DNA from 3 places in the Bacillus sp. D48C genome. Region 3 is predicted to be linked to each of the others. Evidence: riboswitches for the same ligand, from Rfam matches in the RefSeq annotation. Region 3 holds a riboswitch; each other region holds the start of a gene.

Region 1 (7,760 bases), on a different contig from region 3:
TATAAAATAAAGGATTCCATATAAAAACTTACTCTATAGAAATTAAAATCCCTAATTCCATAGGGTATTTCTAGCATAAAGAGAGAATATCGGGATCAACGAAATTCAAAATAGAAGAGCGGTGATTTCCTTATCTAAAAAAACACAAAGAAAGTTCGCGCGAAATACCAATTTTACGAATAATAAGATGTATAAATAAAAATCTAATACGGTATTTAGGGATTTCGAGCTCGTTATCATGTAGCTCTGTATATTGGTATGTATCTATATAATTCATGCTTTATATAGAAATCATTAAATGTTAAGTTAGTCATTAATATTTTTTATAGTAAATTACATTTTAATTTATAAGATTATTTCTTAAGTTCATCTAATTAACCCCTCATAATCATGCTTAAATTAGCCAATTCATGTTAGATACCGAATTTTAAACTGTTTTCATATATTGATTATTTGTATGAATTTATATATATAAATTGTTTTATTTTACATACATTTATATGTAGTTTTTACACTAATTTTTATAGCTTAATACAGATTTATCACGTGCTTATCTATAATTTTATTAGAATGACTACACTATCCTTATTTAATTTCGATTATATTCTAGCATCCCATAATTTAATTATGTAAATAAGTATGTGTAAAAATTGAATTTAACGCGAACTTGTGTTCGTATCCATTTTCTGTTATAGTATATATGAGGTGATTTTTATGGATTACAGTAAACAACGTCAAAAATCAGTACATCGTAAAAAATTATATGAGAATTTAAATGAAATGCCCTTTTACATAGAAGAATTTGTGGAGTACAAAGAATTGCATGATGCCTCTCCCTCCACCCTACTAAATTATGTATATGATTTTAGAGTCTTCTTTAATTGGCTATTATCTGAACAAATTATTGAATTTAAGCCCATTAAAGACATATCCTTCTCTGATTTGGAGAATTTAAAGAAAAAAGATATTGAGAACTTTATGAGATTTCTAAAACTACAACAAAACATGCAGAATTCCTCTGTTAACAGAAAAATTTCGGCCTTAAAGTCTTTATTTAAGTACCTCACCTCCCTATCAGAGAATGAAGATGGAGAATGCTATTTTTATAGAAATGTAATGGCTAAAATTGAAATACATAAAGATAAAGAAACATTAAATGCTCGTGCAAAACGTATGAGATCTAAAATATTCCATAATGATGATGATCAAGAATTTCTGAATTATGTTAAGTACGAACATGAAAAATCTTTAACAAAACATCAGTTATTCTATTTCCTAAGAGATAAGGAGCGTGATGTAGCTATCCTCTCTCTCTTTCTTGGTAGTGGTATTCGTGTAAGTGAATTGGCAGACCTCCGCATGGAAGATATAAACTTAAAGGAAAGACTAATTGATGTAATCCGAAAAGGAAACAAAGAAGATTCCGTTTGGATTACCCCAATTGCATTAAATGATCTTGAAAAATATATGGAGATTAGAGATAACAAATATGCTCCAGGGAAAGAATTACAAAATGTATTCTTATCGAAGTATAAACATACTGCACAGCCTCTTTCTGTTAGGGCTATCCAAGATATAGTAGAAAAATATACTAAAGCCTTTGGCAAAAAAATGTCTCCTCATAAATTACGACATACATTGGCAAATAAGTTATATATGGAAGAAAAAGACTCATTACAAGTGATGCAGCAACTTGGGCATACCAGTCAAGATACAGCTTTGCTATATACACAACTTGGGGAAACAACTATTAAAGATAGTTTAGGCAGAATAGGAAAGAATAAAGAATAAGGGTTTAGCAATTTTGTATTGCTGAACCCTTATTCTTTTCCCTATCCAAAAACAACAAGGGTTTAAACATTATATATATATTTCTCTTGAAATGTAGTTTTATTATATAAAAAATACATAATATAAATTTTACATTAATTGGTTTATAAAACATTTCATATTTACTACATTTGCTTCTTTTTACTATTTAATTAGATATAATATTTGTATCAAATGTTTTGGAATTTACTTTTTCTCCATCTATCTTCATATTTATTTTCTGTTTCGGATTTGCTGTTACCACCCAAGCATTCGGTAAATAACGATCTTCATGTGATAATGTAGAAGGTGAATTTATAACCTTTCCGCCTAAATATAGCGTAGCAGAAGAACCTCCATCCATAGCCATTGCATTTACTGCTCCTTTTTCATATAGAATATCTTGACACTCTTTTAACGTAGCCCCTATACTATGCGTCTGTCTACCGTCAATGACTAGAAACATAATTGTACCATCTTCTTTTTGGGCCATAATACTTCGCGGAGCAGAACCCCAACCACCGTCTCCTTCTGTAATCATTTTTTCTCCATTTACAATTAACTGTGGCATAAATCCTGCTGCTGAAACGATTTGTTTATCCAGAAGTTGTTGGGTAGAATAATTTCCTGTTATCATTTGCCCAAACTTTGTTAAACCCGTAATAATTGTAGGGGTATTTCTATCCATATTCGTATCAATAGCTTTCCCATTTTCTATTACTATGCCAGTTGCAACATTTCCTCCACCCCTTCCTGTTTCATCAGCAAATCCACTTGCATTCACAGCAACAAGTGCATGATTACGTTTTGCCATTACACTAATTTTTTCTCCCCTGTTAGCACCCTGTGTTCCTTGATGGCTAACGAGTTTAACATTGAAAGGATTACTAATAGTGACTAACTTTCCTTCGAATAGAAAGCGACTATCTTTATTACTTTTAATTGTTTCTACATCAATTTCTAATGGCTGACTTTTTAATTCTTCTAATCTTTTTCCTACTATTTTTTTATAAATATGCTCATCACTGTTTGACCATTTCGGATGATTAATTCTATCTTGCAGTTTATCTAGTTCCTTTTGGGATAGGAATGTATATTTCGCATATTGTGGATGCTGAGAAGTTAGTATACTCCCAGCGATTGTTATACGAAGCTCTCGGCCATAGCTAGTACCAAATAATATTCCTATGCCAATAATCATTAAAATAGAAAATAGAAGCAAGATTCTTTTGAAGATTTTCCTTAGATGTTTCATAGTTTTATCCTCCAGCATTCATTACATTCAATAAATCCATTAAAATATTATTTATCTAAAGACAAAAGTGTTTGATTTTCTCATTACTAAATTTCCCACTATATTTTAGTAATCAAGGCAAAATACTTATTCCAAATTTGTTTTTTTTAGTGTATATTTACAAATTTAATAACGTCTTTGCAACCATGAAATAAATTACTAATCCTGTTCCGTCAACAAATGTTGTAATAAATGGACCTGAAACAACTGCAGGATCCAGTTTTAATTTTCTTAGAATTAAAGGTAAAACAGCTGCAACAAGAGAGGCCCAAATAACAATAAATAATAAAGTGATTGCTACAACTTGTGCAACTTCTGTTCCAACACCTAACATATAAGCACGAGTGAGTCCAGCTACCGCAAGTGCAAGTCCAAGAAGCATACCAATTGCAAGTTCCTTTTTCATTACACGGAAAATGTCTTTAAATTTCATCTCTCCAATACCAATTGCACGAGTAATTGTTGCTACAACCTGTGTTCCTGTATTCCCTCCAGTACCTACTAATAATGGAACAAAGAAAGCAAGGGCAACTACAGTTTCAATTTCGTCCTCAAAATACTTTAATACTGTACCTGTATATGCCTCAGCAACAAAAAGAAGTAATAACCATGGTAGACGTTTTAAGAAAATGCTCCAAATGCTAGCTTCAAAGTAAGATTGATTTAATGGTTCACTTCCGCCTAACTTTTGAATATCTTCTGTAGCTTCTGCTTCCATAACATTCATTACATCATCAAATGTTATGATACCAATCATTTTATTATTTGCTGTTGTGACAGGTATTGCTGCTAAATTATAATTGAGTAGCTTTTTTACAACTTCTTGCTGATCAATTTCAGCTTGTACTGAAATTACCTCTTGAATCATGATAGTAGATAATATCTCTTCATCTGGTGCTAGTAATAACTCATGTATGGAAACGATTCCCTTAAGATAACCGTGATTATCAAGAACATAACTATAAGATATTGATTCTACATTTTTAGAATTTTCCCTAATGTACTTTAATGTCATTTTTACTGACCAATTTCCTCTAACTGCAACAAAATCACTTGTTACAAGACTTCCCGCCGTTTCAGGTTTGAAAGTCATCAATTTTTTCACGTTATGTTTTGTAATTTTATCTAGATACGCCATTAATTTAGCCTGTTTTTCCGGATGAACCGCTAGAAGTAAATCCACTAATTCATCAATCGGTTGTAAATTTAGCAACTTTTTGGCTTTATTTTCAGATAAGTGAATTAAGATATTATATTTTTCTTCTGCACTCATATATTGAAGAATTTTAGAGCTTTTTAATACAGGTATTGTATTTAGTAATATGACTTGATCTTCAATTGAAAACCGTTTTACTTCTTGCGCAACATCATACGAAGGAAGACGTAAAACCTTCTCTGCATCTAAATTTTTTGGGGTTACAAGTAATTCATTTAATAATTTCTTCATGTTAACTCCTCCTCATATTGCTAAGGGAGACTCTAGAGTTTCATGAGTGGTTTTGTTTTATTTTATCTGTCTTAGATTTTTTATTAGAGCAATAATAGTTACATTGCAATCAATTCATTAGTTAGAATTACCTCCTTTTCGAATATAGACAAGATAAAAATAAATAAAATTAAACAGAAAAACCTTTACTCAAAAAGGAGTAAAGGTTTTTTCACAATACAAATAAATGATTATTAAGACCGCCCTGCCAAAATCACAGAAGTGCCTTTCTATCAAATCGTATACCACTCCCTCGTTGAGTTTTAGCACTGTATAGCATAGGTTTTTATAACCAGCTACATTAAGAAGGGCCTTAATCCGACCGTTCCTGTTGACCCATTGGCGTCTCTCGACATTTTTGGGCAGCAGCGTTTCTCTATACAGGAGCCTCACCTAACAAAGATTATTGAATTACTTCAAAATTTAAACCAGAATTTAATATTTGTCAACTCACTTTCAATTCCATTCTTAAAAAAATCTTCTTTTATGATTAAAATCTGCTTTACTGTTTATCAAATTTATATGGTTAAACTACTTAATCAAACTATACGCTACAAGTCTAAAATATGTACTTATACGGAATTATTACATACATTTTCTCACAACATTTTTCAAAGGATCATAACGCTATAAAACATATAATTTTAGCAATACGGTTACTTGACAAGAAAAAAATATATATTTATGCTTGCTACACGAAACAAATACATAAAATTTATATTGCTGAACCTGTTAGGTGAGGCTCCTATACAAACACAGGCTATTGCCCAAAAATGTCGAAAGACGCCAATGGGTAGAACAGGAATTGTCGGGTTAAGGCTCTTCTTAAGATAGCTAAGTGATGAATTGTCATTACTTTACGTTGTATAGTGCCAAAGCTCTACTAGGGGGAAAAGCCTTATTTAGTCATGCCATTTTAAATCCCCCTAGTATGTAACTAGGGGGATTTTTGCGTAAGAAAATAGGGTGTAAGCAATAAAATCTGCCTAAACAAAATCCTATTTAGTAATTGACGAGAACAAGATTTTATTCATTAGCAAATGTAATATTATGCTTTGTTTTAAATTAGGAGGATATTAAAATGAAAAAAATATTAAAACTCGATTATCTATTGCTCCTCCCTCTATTCATAACATGTACTTTAGGTATTATCATGATGTATAGTGCGAGTTCCATTGTAGCTGTCCAGCATTACGGTTATAAAAGTAGACACTTTGTTGATTCTCAATTAACAAAGCTACTTTTAGGAACAATAGGGTTCGTAGTTTGTGCTATACTCCCATATGAAATATGGAAAAAACGAATAGTCTCAATCTTTATTATGGTTGGGGGGATTTTTTTATTAATTATGGTTTTATGGAAAGGAAAAGTGGTAAATAATGCTCAATCATGGATCTTTGGAATACAGCCAGCTGAATTTCTTAAATTAGGAACAATACTCGTAACAGCCCGTTTTTTTGCATTACGACAAGAACAAGCTAAAAATAGCTGGAGTGGTAGCGGAAAACTTTTATTTTTTTTAGCTACAATTTTTTTTCTCATCTTTAAACAACCAAATTTAGGATCAGCAATTTTAATATTAGGTATAGGTTTTAGCATATTTCTTTGCTCAGGAATAAATATAAATCTACTAATCAAAAGAACTTCCATCGGTTCTATTTTGTGGTTCCCTGTTTTATATTTTTTAATTCAATATAGTTTGTCAGAAGTTCAAAAGACACGTATTACTACGATTTTCAATCCCTTTTTTAATGAACAAGGAAATGGATACCAGCTTGTAAATTCTTTTATTGCCATTGGCTCTGGAGGAATTACTGGTCTTGGATTTGGAAATAGCATACAAAAAACAGGTTATCTTCCGGAACCACATACTGATTTTATAATGGCAATAGTTTCTGAAGAACTAGGATTTATTGGTGTATTTATTCTATTGGCTGGAGTTTTGACTATAGTACTTCGCTCTTTAAAAATTGCACAATTATGTGTAGATCCATTCGGCAGTTTTATAGCAATTGGTATAGGATGTATGATTGGTATGCAATCTGTTGTAAATTTAGGTGGTATTACGGGACTATTTCCTCTTACAGGTACTCCATTTCCATTTGTAAGTTTTGGTGGAAGTTCTTTAATGGTCAATTTAATAGCAATAGGAATATTACTTAACATTTCAATTTTCAATAAAATAAGATCCCATCCTAGAAATATTTAACTTATAAAGTAAGCAAACAGTTTTAAGTTTATCTTCCCTTTTTATTTAGCTAGGTGTTTTAAAACATGCAAAGGCATATGTCGTTATAGTTCTTTAGCAAATCAAATTAGCATTTTAGTTATCCCATTAAAGGGTGCTTTAAAAAAATAATAAAAGCCTAATTTCTCCCTTATTACACTGAGAAATTAGGCTTTTATATTTAAATTTTCTTAACTTTTTAAATCCGTATTTTTTCTATTTCTATTTAGAGAGTGCTTTGAATTTTCAAGAACGTAAAGAATTTAATATGCTTTTATGCATATACAATAATGTTTGAATTTCTGTTTCCTCAAGCTGTTCTAATGCTAATGACATTGCTTTATAGGAAGTAGAATTTTCAATAGATTTTTGTGATATTTCTTGCCCCTTCATTGTTACTTTCAATTTTATCTCTCTACGATCTTCAGATGAGGGATTTCGTTCGATTAACCCTAGATTGACTAATTCATCCACATTTACACTCACGGTACTCTTAGGTACTGAAAGTCGTTCTGAAATACTTTTAAGGGTAATATTAGGAATTCCATAAATTGTGTTTAAGATCCCCATTTGTTGTACTGTTAATCCTAAACTAGAGGCATTTTGATTTCTTTGTTTATTGCTACAAATGACTGTACAACTTCTGCCCCTATTTTGAGGCTTTGATTTTTTTGTACCATTGTAGTAACTTCCTCTCTTTACATATAGTTCATCTTTGTATTATTCAAACCTGAACTATTTTATCATGGACTTCTTTCAGAGAAAAGTCAATTAACCAAATTCTATATAAAGCTGCTTAATTCTAAAAGAGGATTTTGTCACATTTCCAATAAGCTACTATTTTTTAATTTTTGATTAAATAATTTAATAATAACTACATAAACTAAACTTACTTGTATCTAATAGGAGTGTATTAGTTGTGGAAAAAAATTCTATATTCCTCA
Region 2 (7,760 bases), on a different contig from region 3:
TCCACTCTTCATATACGCTTGAACTTTTACAGCATCTCCACCAGTTAAACCAGTTGATGATTTCACGCCGCGAATACCACGTTCTACTGCTTGTTCCATCACGACTAAGTTCTTTTCCATACCAGCAATTACTTCTTCACGTGAAATACGTCTTGTTTCCATTTCACATTGAATCATAATTTCTGCGATTTTTACATTTTGTTCTTTAGCTTGCGCCACTAGTTCCGCTGCGTTCCGAAACATGGTGTGTCCCCCCTGCAATTAATCCATAATAGTTACTTGACAAATATTTTGTTGCGCTTTTATTTCTTCAATCACTTCATCTGCTAATAATTCATCTGTTTCAATAACCATAAGCGCTCTTCTTCCTTTTTCTTTACGAGAAACACTCATTGTACTAATGTTAATCTCGTGTGTAGCAAGGATTGAAGCCACCGCTGCAATAGCACCAAAGCGATCGTTATTTACAATAAGTAGTGCTGGACTTGTGCCTGATAATTGAAGATCGAATCCGTTTAATTCTACAACTTCAATTTTACCGCCACCAATTGAGCAAGCAACAACTTCAATTTCTTCTTCACCTTTATACAAACGAATTCTTGCTGTATTTGGGTGAGGTGCATTGGCATCTTCTTCAATGAATTCCACTTCAATTCCGCGCTCTTTTGCTATTTCTAGCGCCTCTGGAATACGTAAGTCATCTGTTTCAAATCCCAATATTCCACCGATTAGTGCTACATCGGTACCATGCCCTCGATACGTCTTTGCAAATGATCCATATAACGAAATGCTTACTCTTTCTGGTTCATGACGAAACAGCTGGCGAGCAACTTGCCCCATTCTTGCCGCGCCTGCTGTATGTGAACTTGATGGTCCAATCATAACTGGACCGATAATATCAAATACTGAGCGATACTTCATCATAACTCCCCCTAAACCTCTATGAAAAAAATTTATTCTACTATTCTATTAAGCTGCTACATCTGTCGCTTTTCCAGTTGTACCACGAATTTGTTCTGCTGTATGAATTGGATAATTTTTGAATAAAAGTAATCCAATATAACCTGAAATAATACCAGTTATCATAATACATAAGAATCTTAGTATTATTTTCATTAAAAAAATGATATAAGATAATCCACAATAAAGTCTGGTAGCAATCCAAAGTTTAACACAGAAGCCATTGCAAGCATAGCATAAACAAGTGATATCTTTCCTATTATAATTCTCATGTTACTCTCTCATGGTTTAGTCAACTTCACTTGTTACGATAATAACTAAAAAGCATGTGACTTATCATAAATTATAATCTGCCCTCATTATAGCTTGTTTTTTATAAAACGCTTACTTTTGTTGAATTTTAAAAGTTCTGAATAAAAGTCCATTCCTGCTATTTGTATCACTTGTATGTCATCTGACTTATATAACAGTTTTTCTAAATAATCATTATTTCGTATTTTTATCGTATATATTCAAACCATTCTAATTTTCTGTATCATCCAAGTATAAGCATAAAATAATAACAGTTTTATTTTTAAATTTTTTTAGACATAAAAAAATGGTAACCCATCGTTACCATTTTTTACAAAATTATCATTTTTCTACTGGGAATGATTTCAAATCTGTCGCTATTTCTGTATTAGAAAACAACTCTCTTGCCTCTTTCAATAATTCCTTATATGTATCTCCTTGATAGCGAGAACTAATGTGAGTTAAGATTAATCGCTTCGCATTTGCCTGAAGTGCAATGCTCGCAGCTTGCTTAGATGTGGAATGAAAATAATCATGCGCTTGTTGCTCATCTTCTGCTGCGAAAGTCGCTTCATGGACAAGTACATCTGCATCTTGCGCAAGCTCCCTACTCGCTTCGCAATATCGCGTATCACCTAAGATAGTAATAATTCTTCCTTTTTGAGGTGGGCCGATAAACTCATTTCCATTTAATATCGTGCCATCCTCTAATTCAACTACTTCTCCATCTTTTAAACGTTTAAAGATTGGACCTGGTTTCACACCCATCTCAAGCAATTTATCAACTAAAAGAGCACCTTGTATATCTTTCTCTACAATACGATATCCAAAACATTCTATACCGTGTGACAATCTTTTCGTTTCTACATAAAATTCATTATCTTCAAATACGGTACCTTCTTCTGTTATCTCCACAACTTCAAGTGGATATTTCACATGTGTCGTACTTACCGATAATGCCACTTCAATAAATTGTTTAATTCCTTTCGGTCCATACACCGTTAAAGGCGTAGTTCCTCCTTGAAATGAACGGCTACCTAATAAACCAGGCAATCCAAAAATATGATCGCCATGTAAATGCGTAATAAATATTTTTTCAATGCGGCGCGGACGTACCGATGTATGTAATATTTGATGTTGCGTGGCCTCGCCACAATCAAATAACCAAGTCTGTCCTCGTTCTTCTAACAATTGTAAAGCAATTGCTGAAACGTTCCTTCCTTTTGAAGGAACACCTGCACCAGTTCCTAAAAATACAAATTCCACTTTCTTTCCTCCAGCTCTAAATATACTCTATCTCTCATCTTACGGAATGTTATTTCAAATGGCAAATCGAATTTACATAACCAATCATCTAGACAACTATATAACACGAACGTTATACTTAAAAAATTTACCAATCGTTCGTGTTTTGTGGTAAAATAATTATACTACATTTTAAGGGAGCGTTTTATTATGAAAGAAGTATTTCGTTTACAAACTGATTTTTCATCTTCATTTGATCGCTGGGTAAGTTCTTTCGTGTCTGATCACCCAGCACAATTAGAATGGACAACTTTAAAGGAATTAATCCATGAATATACAACATCACATACAAATGATACGTTACCAGCATATATTTCTTCAGCTTTAACATATTACGCCCAACGCGTTTCAACTACAAACAGTTCAGAGATTGTTATTTTTGAAAACCCTACAATCTCGTAATCTATAATAAAAAAGCACTGGTTACAGTGCTTTTTTATTTATACTTATTTAACAAATGATCATATTCCGTCCAAAAGTCGGTATACATACTTCGCTCAAGCTCATTTAAAATTATCTTTTCACTTGATTTATTAAATAATTCTTTTGCTTGTAGTGCAAAAGAAACAATTTGTTTTCTATATTCATTTTCATTCAACTCTATATGAAGCCCTTCATAGTATATAGCCTTTTGATCAGTAGAAATAACTTTGACAAAGTCCTTTAAAATCACATTTTTACCTATATGGTTTATAGTCCAATGAATTGAAATTGGGCATCCTAACATTAGCATAGTGCCACATCCGTGCAAAATAACCCCCTCTTCATTTTCAATATCACAAATATATTCTTTATCTAAAGTTCGTAACAAAGCTAAAGCTGATTCACTTATTCCCCATTCCTCATCCATACCTGTCCGCGTAATAATCGTTCCATCCACATTTAAATAAAGTGAAACTTTAATCAGTGGGGGGGCACCGTCCCCACTGATTATTAGTTGAACCAATCGGGCTTTTACGGGCAGTTTGATCTCTCCCACCTAACTCCTTTGCTCTAGCCGAATTTTGAGGTGGGAGTCTTACTGCCCGTTAATGCGGGATATATTTCTCCGTGTGAACATAAATCTTCCTGCTCATTAAACAACCATTTTTGATTCTCAATATTTATAATAAAATTTTGTGGTACCCTTACAAATTCCCCTTTTATAAAAATATTTATTTTCCATATTATTCATAATCAATATCATGCATTTCATCCCACATATCTATTATAAATCCGTTTAATATTTTAAAAACACAGATAAAAAAGATATTGACACTACGATTTTACAGTGCTAACATTCAACATGTAATTGAATATGGTCTCTGTTAGGTGAGGCTCCTGTATAGAGAAACGCTGCTGCCCAAAAATGTCGAGAGACGCCAATGGGTCAACAGGAAAGGTCGGAATGAAGGCCTTTTTTAACGTAGCTGGTTTCAGTACCTATGCTATACAGTGCTAAAACTCAACGAGGGAGAGGTGCATGTATTTTGTCATACACAAAAACTGTTTTTATTTATGTCTACTAACAGTCTTTGTTGTGGACTCTTTTAACTGCGAATTCAGACCTTTACTCGTTTTGAGTAAAGGTCTTTTTACGTCTATATGCACCTTACTATGAAACAAACATAGCATATTCAGAAACTACTAAATTGTACGGAGGTGAGGAACAGTTGGCAATTGATGATTCGGCCCAGATACCCATACGTTTTACATTCATATTTCATCATGTAGGTAGGAAAGAAACTGTTCCTCACCATTTCAAATAGTTAGGTAACAGATTGTTTCCTCCTTCATGACAGAGGAGGAACTACCGATGTTTAATTTACAAAGACAAGAAACAAAGCATGCTTATGAGCAAGATAGCATGAAAACAAATAACGAATTATTAGTGGAGGTTGCAACACAAGATGTAAGCTCTGCGTTAAAACTTTTAGAAACAACACAAGATGGATTATCTAAACAAGAAGCGTCTCGTAGACTTTCTTTATATGGTCCGAACGAAATAGCTCATAATAAAATGGCGCCGTGGTACATTCAATTTCTATTGGCATTTAAAAATCCATTTATTTTCGTTTTATTAGCTCTTGGAGCACTCTCCTTTTTCACAGATGATATGCAAGGAACGATTGTCGTATCTGTAATGGTCCTACTTAGTGCAACGATTCGGTTTTCCCAAGAATTTCGTTCTCAAAAAGCTGCCGATAAGTTAAAAGCTATGGTTCGAACAACTGCGAGCGTATTTAGAATAAATGGATTTGTACATGAAACAAAAAATGTAAAGAATTTAAACCGAAATTACACAACAGAAATTCCAATTGAGGAACTTGTACCTGGCGATATTATTTCCCTTTCAGCTGGTGATATCGTTCCAGCTGATGTGCGTGTTGTATCCGCTAAAGATTTATTTGTTAATCAATCTTCTTTGACAGGGGAAGCACTTCCTGTAGAAAAATACGAACACTGCTACCATACAGAAAATAAGCATATCTTACCGAAAAACATGAAAAAAAATTACAATCCACTCGATATGGAAAACCTTTGCTTCATGGGAACAAATATTGTAAGTGGTAGCGCAAAAGCTGTTGTCATCTCAACAAGTACCGATACGTATTTCGGCTCTTTAGCAAATAAGGTAATTGGAAAGCGTGTAGAAACAAGCTTTGATAAAGGTGTAAACAAAGTAAGCTGGCTCTTAATTACATTCATGCTTATTATGGCGCCTATTGTCCTTCTCATTAATGGATTCACAAAAGGAGATTGGCAAGAAGCTTTCTTCTTCGCTATTGCCGTCGCTGTTGGTCTTACACCTGAAATGTTACCAATGATTGTAACTGCTAATTTAGCTAAAGGTGCCGTTAACATGTCTAAACAAAAAGTAATTGTAAAACAGCTAAATTCTATTCAAAACTTAGGTGCTATGAACATTCTTTGTACAGATAAAACCGGAACTTTAACAGAAGATAAAGTTGTCCTTGTTCGTCACTTAGATCCCAAGGGAAATGAATGCAATCGCGTCTTACAATTTGCCTATTTAAATAGTTTCTATCAAACTGGATTGAAAAATTTAATAGATAAAGCTGTTATTAAGCATACAGAGGAAAACAATAAATTTAATCCATCAGCTTTTCAAAAGCTAGATGAAATTCCATTCGATTTCGCCCGCCGGCGTATGTCAGTCATCGTAAAAGATATTTCAGGTGAACATACAATGGTTTGTAAAGGTGCCGTAGAAGAAATTTTATCAATTTGTAATTACACCGAAGTGGATGAAAAAGTCGTTCCACTCACCGAGGAAATACGTTCAAATGTCAAAAAACTAAGTGAGACATTAAATAGTGAAGGTATGCGGGTTATTGCTGTGGCTTATAAAAAAGATAGAAGAATAAATAATAAAGAGTACGCAGTAAAAGACGAAACAGATATGATTCTCAGTGGATATATCGGCTTTTTAGATCCACCGAAACCATCTGCAGCAGCTGCAATTCAAGCATTACAAAAACATGGTGTACAAGTGAAAATTTTAACTGGCGATAACGAAATTGTTACAAGAAAGGTTTGTAAAGAAGTTGGATTAGATATCGGCGAACCAATCCTCGGTTACGAGATTGATTCTTTACCAGATAAAGCATTAGCAAAACTTGCTGAAGAAACGACTGTATTTGCGAAGCTTAATCCAATGCAAAAATCTCGTATTATACACGCATTACAAGGAAATGGACACACTGTAGGTTACATGGGAGACGGCATTAACGATGCTGTAGCATTACGTGAAGCTGATGTCGGAATATCTGTTAATACTGCTACTGATATTGCGAAAGAAGCTTCCGATATTATTCTACTCGAAAAAAGTTTAACTATATTAGAAGCAGGTATTTTAGAAGGACGTACTACATTCGGAAATATTTTAAAATATATTAAGATGACAGCTAGCTCTAACTTCGGTAATGTGTTTAGCGTGTTAGTAGCAAGTGCTTTCATTCCTTTTTTACCGATGCTTGCCATTCATCTTTTAATTCAAAACTTACTTTATGATATTTCACAACTTTCTATTCCATGGGACAAAATGGATAAAGAGTTTCTAGAAAAACCACGAAAATGGGATACTGCAAACTTACGAAACTTCATTATTTGTATCGGCCCAATTAGTTCCGTATTTGATATTATCACATACGTAGTCATGTGGAATGTATTTGGTGCAAATACACCGAGCGAGCAATCATTATTCCAGTCCGGTTGGTTTGTCGTTGGATTGTTAACACAAACTTTAATTGTTCACATGATAAGAACACAAAAGATTCCATTTATTCAAAGCACTGCATCAACACCAGTCGTTTTATTAACCGCTCTTATTATGGCAATCGGGATTTATATTCCATTCTCACCACTTGGTGCAGCCGTTGGTTTACAAGCATTGCCACTTAACTACTTTCCTTGGTTAGTAGGAATACTATTAGGCTACGCTTTTTTAACACAATTCCTAAAAAAGCTTTATATTAAAAAGTTTCGTAGCTGGTTGTAAAAATAAGAATGAGTGGATATTCCCCGCTCATTCTAAAAGACATAACACATATTTATATATGGAGGTGACCATGATGGTATGGTACGACATTGTATTCAGATTAGTTATAGCAATTATTGTAGGAGCTTGCATTGGAATGGAAAGACAATGGAGACACAGAATGGCTGGGTTACGGACAAATGCTCTCGTATCACTTGGTGCCTGTATATTTGTTTTATTATCCGTCATGCTTGATCATGATGCTAGCCCATCCCGCATTGCTGCTCAAGTCGTTAGTGGCATTGGCTTTTTAGGGGGTGGCGTTATTATCCGCGATGGTTTTAGTATTAGAGGGCTAAATACGGCAGCTACTTTATGGTGTGCAGCTGCTGTCGGTACTCTTACAGGCGCCGGTTTCCTCGTTGCAGCTATATTAGGTACAGCCGGCGTGTTACTAGCAAATATACTCCTTCGCCCAATTGCTCTTTTTATGAATAAAAAATCAAAAAAAGAATCACCAGAACAAACAAACTACTTACTTTCCCTTACTTGTTCAGAAGAAAATGAAGCACATATTCGTTTTTTACTTATGCATATGGTAAGTACAGAAGGGCTCGGTTTAAAAGAGTTGTATAGCGAAGATGTAGATTCTAATCGAAAGGTGTGTATACAGGCTACATTACATTGCAAGACAAATGCGGCTATCTTAATTGAAAAAATAGTA
Region 3 (7,760 bases):
ATGAAGCTGAGCAACAAGGACGATTCCAAAATCTGTCGAAAGATAAGGAAACCATTGTATATTGTGGTTCTGGTGTTACGGCATGTCCAAATATCATTGCGTTAAAATTGGCTGGATTCCAAAATGTTAAATTGTATGCGGGTAGCTGGAGTGATTGGATTTCTTATCCAGAAAATCAAATTGCAAAAGAAGAAGATTAATCACTTGCATGCAAAAATAATTTGTATTAAAATAAGGTCACAAGCAAGAGATTGCTCGAAAAACTTTGTATTTTACACATTGGAAACAATGTGATAATATAACGACAAGTAAATAATACATCCTGCGGTGTACGTAACTTATTTATGTCTAAAACCGATGTTAGTTATACGGAAGCTCAATATTTAGCGACCATCATCAAGCCTTCCTTGTGGAGGAAGATGTACGGTAACTGTGAGGGCATCCACCTGCGAGTAGCGGGTTTTTGGACATTTACGAGGAGCGGCACGTGCGGGGGTCTTATTTCAACTAACCTTATATAAAATTCCTACGGTGTACGTAGCTTATGCATGTCTTAAACCAATAAGTTTAATATGGAAGTTCAATATTTAAATGTAGCTAACATGCCATCTTTTTAAGAAGGAAGTTACAAACATTTGTGAGAGCATCCACCTGTGAGAGCAGGTTTATGGACATCTAGAGAGAACGGCATATGTGGGGCTATATAAAAACCTTACGTTTTATACGTAAGGTTTTTTTGTTGCATAGATATATCAATATTATCTTGATTCACCTGTGAAGTTTCCGTAATAAATGTAGCACTTTCTGTCTTCATCAATCTCTCTTGAATCCAAGGAGAATTCCATAGACATGCCGTCTCGCTGAATATATATAATATCTGAATGAAGAGATGGTAAAATTTCTTCGTAGTTCCATACATCTTGACTATCTACTAAGCTTGAACTCGTTTCACTTAGTTCTCTAATTTCAAAACCGATGTGGGAGTATGTAGGGTCTGAAGGGTCATTGGCGAAAACTTCTTTTTGAATATAAATAACTGCTGTTCCGTCTGGATCAACCGAAGTTGCAGTAACAACATAAGTATTTTTCTCTTTAATAAAATATTCACAAGTCATGCGTGCGATGATTTCAGAATTAGAAATATTGGCGTAGTTCCATAAAGCAGGATACCCTTTCGTTTCATCATTAAGTCGATATTCTAAGCGCATTTCATCCCTCTTCTTCCTTTTTCTTCTACTTTATCATGCCATCCTATATAATAGGAATAGAATTTAAAAAGGGGAGTGCGAAGGTGACAAAAACGAAATGGCTAGTAGGTGGTGTCGTAACGTCTTTAATGACTGGCACTTTATTTGGTTGCGCACAAGATCTTCCCCCAAAACCGAATGATAATAGTTGTTCTGATTGGGATTGGGATGATGAACTTGGGGTATGGCAGTGTGATGATAGTAGTTCAGGTTATCGTGGGCATTATTTCTATGGTGGGCGATATTATCAAAATAAATCCACTTTTAAAAATTCATCGGCGTTTAAATCGTATCAATCGTCTGCTGAATTTAAAGGTGGAATTGGAAGCGGTTCAAAGGGAGGATTTGGGGGATAAAATATGTCGCAATACATAAGGGATCGAAAAGATTTTTATTTAAAATATCCGAATTTTTGGTCGGATTTATATGAATGTGAATATAGTTTGTTTCATGTTTTTTCTATAACAAATCAGACTTTGGAACAATTACACTTAGCGACTGAACGAATGGGTAAAATATTTTTTAAGACTGCTAGACTTTTGCGAAATTTAAGTGACGAACAGATTCTTGAGCTTGGTTTTCCTCCTGCGAGCTTATCATTCATTAGAATGAAAGGATTATATCCTGAATCTGTTATTTCACGATTTGATTTCGTTATAACGGTTGATAACCAAATTAAAATGCTTGAGTTTAATAGTGATACACCAACTTTTATTATGGAATGCTTTCAAATGAATGGAAAAGTTTGTGAAAACCTAGGTTATGATGATCCAAACTCGGATCAAGAACGATTACTATCTTCTGGTGTTACGAAAGCTGTAATGGAAGCGACAAAGGGATTAGACAATCCAAATGTTGTTTTTACAGCACATCATGAACATATTGAGGATTGGAATACGACTATGTATTTAAGTCAGTTATGCCATGTTGAAAATAAAGTAGTGCCAATGTCAGAACTTAGAATTACGAAAGGTGCTCTAGTTGATAAAGATGGGGCGAAGATTGATGTTTTATATCGTCAAACATATCCGATAGAAGATTTAATTGAGGATCAAGATCCTGAAACAGGAGATTTGGTAGGTGTGGAACTGCTGCAACTTGTAAAAGCCGGAAAGCTTTTTATAATAAATCCTTTGTCAGCATTTTTACTTCAGCCAAAATCAATTCAGTGTCTTATTTGGGGGTTAGCAGAAGAAGAAGTCTTTTATACAAACGAGGAACAACAGTGGATTAAAGAATATATGTTACCTACATATTTAGAACCAGATTTATTTTTAGGAAAAGGTTCTTTCGTTCAAAAACCTTCATTTGGTAGAGAAGGAGATACAATTACGATTCGCGATAAGGATGAAAATATTATGCTTCAAAATGCACATCAAACGTATAAAACTTCACTGCCGATATTTCAAAAGTATATAGAACTTCCAGTCGTATCCTTGGAAACAGAAAAAGGGATGGAGAAACTGTCGTATGTGTTTGGTTCTTTTTTAATTGCTGGAAAAGCAAGTAGTATCGGTATTCGCGCGGGAGAAAAGATTACAGGAAATGAATCGTACTATTTACCGGTAGGTATAAAAAGGAGGGGGAAAAATGATTAATTTTTTATCATATTTAGCAGTAACACTCGGACTTTTATGTATTGGTCTGTTCTTGATGGAAGTGACAACGAAAGTTAAGGAATTTAAGTTAATGGCTCAAGGGAATAAGGCGGTAAGCTATGTGCTTGGAGGACGATTACTTGGGTTAGCTATTGTTTTATATTCGACAGCAGCTAATTCAATTTCACTTCTTGATATGATTTCGTGGGGAGCAGTTGGGATTTTGGCTCAAATTATCGTTTTTTATTTAGCTGAGTGGCTTACACCACGCTTTAATATAAACAAAAGTCTTGAAGAAGATAATCAAGCAGTCGGTCTTTTTCTTATGTTTTTATCGCTTTCAATTGGGATTGTAATTGCTGGCTGTATAACTTATTAAAAACTTTACGTTTAAACGTAAAGTTTTTTATTTTATTCCGCTATTTGCCGGGCAGCCCGATTGGTGAGGGCTAATAATCAGTGGGGGATGAACAAAACCCCACTGATTAAAGTTTCACTTTATATATGTTAGTTTGCCATACCTTTTGAAAAAATTGTAGGCTACGGTTGACATCTATTTTAAATAAGAGTAACATTTTCAATGTAATGAAAATAAGTCTCTGTTAGGTGAGGCTCCTGTATAGAGAAATGCTACTGCCCAAAAATGTCGAGAGACGCCAATGGGTCAACAGGAATGATCGAATTAAGGTTTTTCTTAACGTAGCTGGTAATGTACCTATGCTATACAGTGCTAAAACTCGGTGAGGGAGAGGTCCGTAGATTTCTAATTATATTAGAAATCGTTTATTTGTGTATGTAATGGCCACTACTCTCTTAAGGGTAGGGGTCTTTTTTGTTACCAAGCTATGAGTAATTTCATAGTATAAACTATAAAATTAAACGAGGAGGTGAGGAGCATGTCAAATTCTGACTCGGTTCCGTTACCCATATACTTCAAATCAAAAATATATGATGTAGGCAGGAAACGATTTGTTCCTCCCTCTATATTTATCACAATGTAGCGTTTATAAAGCGCTAGACACTTTCACAGTAAAGTGGATAAATTGAGAAACAAAGCGTTTCTTCCTATGTTGTAAAGGAGGAGACGATAATATGTTATATGCAAACAAAACTGTGGGTAACACGTCATATAAACTAAGTAAAAAATCAATAAAAGAACAAACAATGCTTCAAAAAAATAAAGATTTATTAATTGAAATTGCAACAAGAGATGTAAAATCTGTATTTGCATATTTTAAAACAACAAGAGACGGACTATCAATGAAAGAGGCACAAAAACGTATTCAAGTATATGGCCGAAATGAACTAACTTCAAAAAGAGCACTTCTTGCAGAAGTAATGATGAAGCTTGGTGGCATGATCCCAGGTTTTTCAAAACAACGTGTGTGTGATGAATTACAACGTGAAACGATTACTGTATCTAGAGTAGAATGTTCTAGTAGTACAGGGCTAAATAGTGAACTGAAAATGATGGAGATACCAGTGCAAGAACTTGTACCTGGAGATATGATTTTTCTTTCGGCTGGAGATGCTGTGCCAGCTGATGTACGTATTATTTATGCAGATGATTTATTAGTAAATGAGTCTGTGTTAACGGGAAACGAAGCGAGTATAGAGAAGTTTGAAAGCTGCTATCACCTTGAACGTAAACGATTTATTCCATTAAAACGGATGAAAGATTATAATCCACTTGAGCTTGAAAATGTATGTTTTAAAGGTTCGCATATTGTTAGTGGAAATGCAAAGGCTGTCGTTGTTTCTACTGGAAAAAATACGTATTCAGGCATATTGCATACTTGTTGTAGTAGGATGTCTTAATGTGTGAATGGTGCTAAATATACAAAAACCATGTATAATAGACAAAGTTGAGCAAAAACGTAGAATGGTAATCTATTTATATAACCTTACGTGATAACGTGAGGTTATTATTTTTTTAATAGGAGAGGAATTATGAAAAAAGTATTATTAGTTGATGGTATGGCACTATTATTTCGTGCTTTTTACGCAACAAGTGTCTACGGACAATTTATGAAACGACAAGATGGAACCCCTACGAACGGGATTCATGGTTATATGAAACACTTGTTAACAGCTACGCAAGCGATCGAACCAACACATATCGTTACATGCTGGGATATGGGAAGTACGACATTTAGAACAGAATCGTTCTCGAATTATAAAGCAAATCGTGCAGCGCCACCAGAAGAATTAATTCCTCAATTTGATTTAGTGCAAGAAATGACTGCGAAATTATCCATTCCAGTTATCGGTATGAAAGGCTACGAAGCCGATGATTGTATCGGTACGCTTGCAAAACAATATTGCAATGAAGCTGAAGTTTATATTTTAACTGGTGATACAGATTTACTTCAACTTGTTGATAAGAACGTTACAGTTATGCTTCTGCGTAAAGGAATTGGAAATTACGAATATTACACACCGGAGAAAATCATGGAAGAAAAAGGTGTAGAGCCGTGGCAAATCGTCCATGCAAAAGCTTTCATGGGAGATACAAGTGATAATTATCCAGGTGTAAAAGGTATCGGTGAAAAAACAGCGTATAAGCTTATTCAAGAGCACGGAACAGTATCCGCTGTACTAGAAAATGTAGAATTATTAACGAAAGCGCAGCGTACGAAGATTGAAAGTGATTTAGAGAACTTAAATATTTCGTTGCAATTAGCACAAATTCACTGTGAAGTTCCAATTTCATGTGCACTAGAAGAGGGACTACACACAATGGATGAAGAAAAACTTAAATTTGTTTGTGAAGAAATGAATTGGGGAAGACCTGAAATATTAATAAATATGCTATAAATAGTTTAGAAAGAGGGATGTTGCATAAGTCGAACTTTGACTTATGCAACACCTTCTTTTTGTTTTTATAAACAGTATTATAGTAAATAAAATTATGTCGAAATCAATTTTAAATATATAAATGTTTCGACAAGATATAATGATAAAAGTTGATGGAAATAGTAATTTTTATAATGAAGTGAATTAATTTCAACATAGTTTTAGAGAGTCTTTTTTTCGTGTTCACAAAGTTGTCAGAAAATAAACGGAATTTTCATATGAAGTTCAAATAGAATTCACAACAATCAATTATTATAAGGACACACAGATAATTCTTTATCTTTTATATAAACCATCCCCCAAGGAGGACAATGAAAATGAGAAAAAAAGTGAGAAAATCTTTTAAACAATTATTAATTGAAAATAAACAATCACTATTAAATAATAAAGAAAATATGAAAGAAATTGAAGAAAGAATTGAGAAACGACATGTAGCATATAGTGGTGCCAGTAATTAAATAAAATAAAAAAGATAGCCTATATAGGCTATCTTTTTTATTTTATATTGAAAAAACGCTATGCATCTCTTTAATTTTGTAAATATGCAAGATATTTTTATAGTGTTTTTCTATCAATATTACTCATTTTTCGAGGTTGAAATTGGTATATACCAATTTTTGAGATTTACTATTCATAATATTACAAAAAATGTTACAATACACTCAAATTTATACTATAAAATCATTTTAATATGAAAAATTGGAATGAAAAGAAAGGAGAGGAATATGAATAAAGATGTCGCTTTGAAATGATTAGTATCATTTCATTAGGAGTTGATGTAAAAAGATGAAGAGATACGAAGAATTGGACTCTATAAGAGGGATTTCTTCATTAGTAGTAATGATTGGTCATCATTTAATGATTTTTTCAGCATTTCAAAATTACAGTTATGAAGATAATAAACCATTTGTTGTGTATCTATTAAAAGAAACACCTGCTCGTCTAATTTTTAGTAGTGGTAACGAATCTGTTATTATCTTTTTTGTTTTGAGCGGATTTGTTTTGTATGAATCTATTCAAAAAAACTATAGTAGCTATGGGTCATACCTTTTAAAACGTATATGCAGAATATATATTCCTTATATTGTGGCAATAATTATAGCGATTATATGCCAGACTACAATTAGTGAATATGGTATTTCTTATTTAAGTGAATGGTTTAATCGCTCATGGACGATTGAAAGTTCTTCAAGCTTAATCGCACAACATATTTTATTGGTTGGGAAATATAATACAGATGCATATAACGGTGTGATTTGGTCGCTTGTCCATGAAATGCGAATATCAATAATTTTCCCGTTAATTTTGATGATTTGCTTACGAAAAACGTTAAGGGGTTCATTACTATTATTGTTTAGTTTTAGTATATGTTCTGTCATCATATTATTTTTGTTTCGTTCGGGCTTAACATTAACAAGCTATGCATTAACTTTGCATTATACGGTGCTATTTTTACTAGGAGCACTAGTTGCGAAGTATAAAAATAATTTAATAGTTTTTTATAGTAATTGTACTAAAAACACGAAAATTGCATGGTTTTTATTTGCGATTTTACTTTTTATGTATGAAGGGCTTATTGGAGAAATGAAAGTGCTCAATAATTTTATATTTCGAGACTATGTAGTGGCGATAAGCGCATGTCTATTTGTCATATTAAGCTTGTCAATATCAACTTTGTCGTCCTTACTACGTAATAAATACTTGTTATATTTGGGGAAGATTTCTTACAGTCTTTATTTATATCATATTATATCGTTATTTTCCCTTATATACATGCTCCATAAAATATTACCGTTGCCTATTATTTTAATTTTTTCACTTGTTTTTTCGTTTATATTTGCAATGCTTTCGTATATATATGTAGAAAAATTTGCATTGAGAGTCGGAAAGTATGTAACAAAACAAGTGGATAGAAAGGAGAAAGGGTTATCTGTAAAGAGTGACTTGCAGGATGTTATTCAGAAAAGGGCGGTGAAATAATTGAAGCAAGAAATGAGTATAAAAGATTTTCAACAATTATTGAAAAGAAGATTCGTAACGATTATTTTAACGATGTGTT

What was found. Region 3 has a riboswitch for magnesium ahead of ACLBXA_RS26530 (P-type ATPase). Riboswitches for the same ligand answer to the same signal wherever they lie in the genome.
Region 1: another riboswitch for magnesium. It lies ahead of mgtE (magnesium transporter); the one in region 3 lies ahead of ACLBXA_RS26530 (P-type ATPase).
Region 2: another riboswitch for magnesium. It lies ahead of mgtA (magnesium-translocating P-type ATPase); the one in region 3 lies ahead of ACLBXA_RS26530 (P-type ATPase).

What each region holds. Positions count from the first base shown of each region.
Region 1 is NZ_JBKFAQ010000010.1:121,662-129,421, reverse strand. Features, by position in the region: gene xerS (tyrosine recombinase XerS) at 715-1,791, shown strand; gene ACLBXA_RS21860 (phosphodiester glycosidase family protein) at 1,979-3,064, opposite strand; gene mgtE (magnesium transporter) at 3,222-4,550, opposite strand; M-box (ykoK) riboswitch at 4,830-4,997, opposite strand; M-box (ykoK) riboswitch at 5,311-5,487, shown strand; gene ACLBXA_RS21850 (FtsW/RodA/SpoVE family cell cycle protein) at 5,671-6,798, shown strand; partial or broken gene ACLBXA_RS21845 (MarR family winged helix-turn-helix transcriptional regulator) at 7,063-7,496, opposite strand; gene ACLBXA_RS21840 (polysaccharide deacetylase family protein) at 7,736-7,760, shown strand, end outside.
Region 2 is NZ_JBKFAQ010000001.1:696,012-703,771, reverse strand. Features, by position in the region: gene sdaAA (L-serine ammonia-lyase, iron-sulfur-dependent, subunit alpha) at 1-243, opposite strand, end outside; gene sdaAB (L-serine ammonia-lyase, iron-sulfur-dependent subunit beta) at 262-921, opposite strand; gene rnz (ribonuclease Z) at 1,594-2,517, opposite strand; gene ACLBXA_RS03800 (DUF3932 family protein) at 2,707-2,958, shown strand; partial or broken gene ACLBXA_RS03795 (hypothetical protein) at 2,993-3,723, opposite strand; M-box (ykoK) riboswitch at 3,853-4,020, shown strand; gene mgtA (magnesium-translocating P-type ATPase) at 4,352-7,057, shown strand; gene ACLBXA_RS03785 (MgtC/SapB family protein) at 7,131-7,760, shown strand, end outside.
Region 3 is NZ_JBKFAQ010000016.1:78,813-86,572, reverse strand. Features, by position in the region: gene ACLBXA_RS26565 (sulfurtransferase) at 1-200, shown strand, start outside; RNA gene ssrS (6S RNA) at 317-499, shown strand; RNA gene ssrS (6S RNA) at 521-704, shown strand; gene ACLBXA_RS26550 (hypothetical protein) at 759-1,208, opposite strand; gene ACLBXA_RS26545 (hypothetical protein) at 1,292-1,603, shown strand; gene ACLBXA_RS26540 (glutathionylspermidine synthase family protein) at 1,607-2,845, shown strand; gene ACLBXA_RS26535 (DUF350 domain-containing protein) at 2,838-3,224, shown strand; M-box (ykoK) riboswitch at 3,437-3,602, shown strand; gene ACLBXA_RS26530 (P-type ATPase) at 3,938-4,663, shown strand; gene ACLBXA_RS26525 (5'-3' exonuclease) at 4,796-5,662, shown strand; gene ACLBXA_RS26520 (FbpB family small basic protein) at 6,019-6,159, shown strand; gene ACLBXA_RS26515 (acyltransferase family protein) at 6,488-7,681, shown strand; gene ACLBXA_RS26510 (YveK family protein) at 7,682-7,760, shown strand, end outside.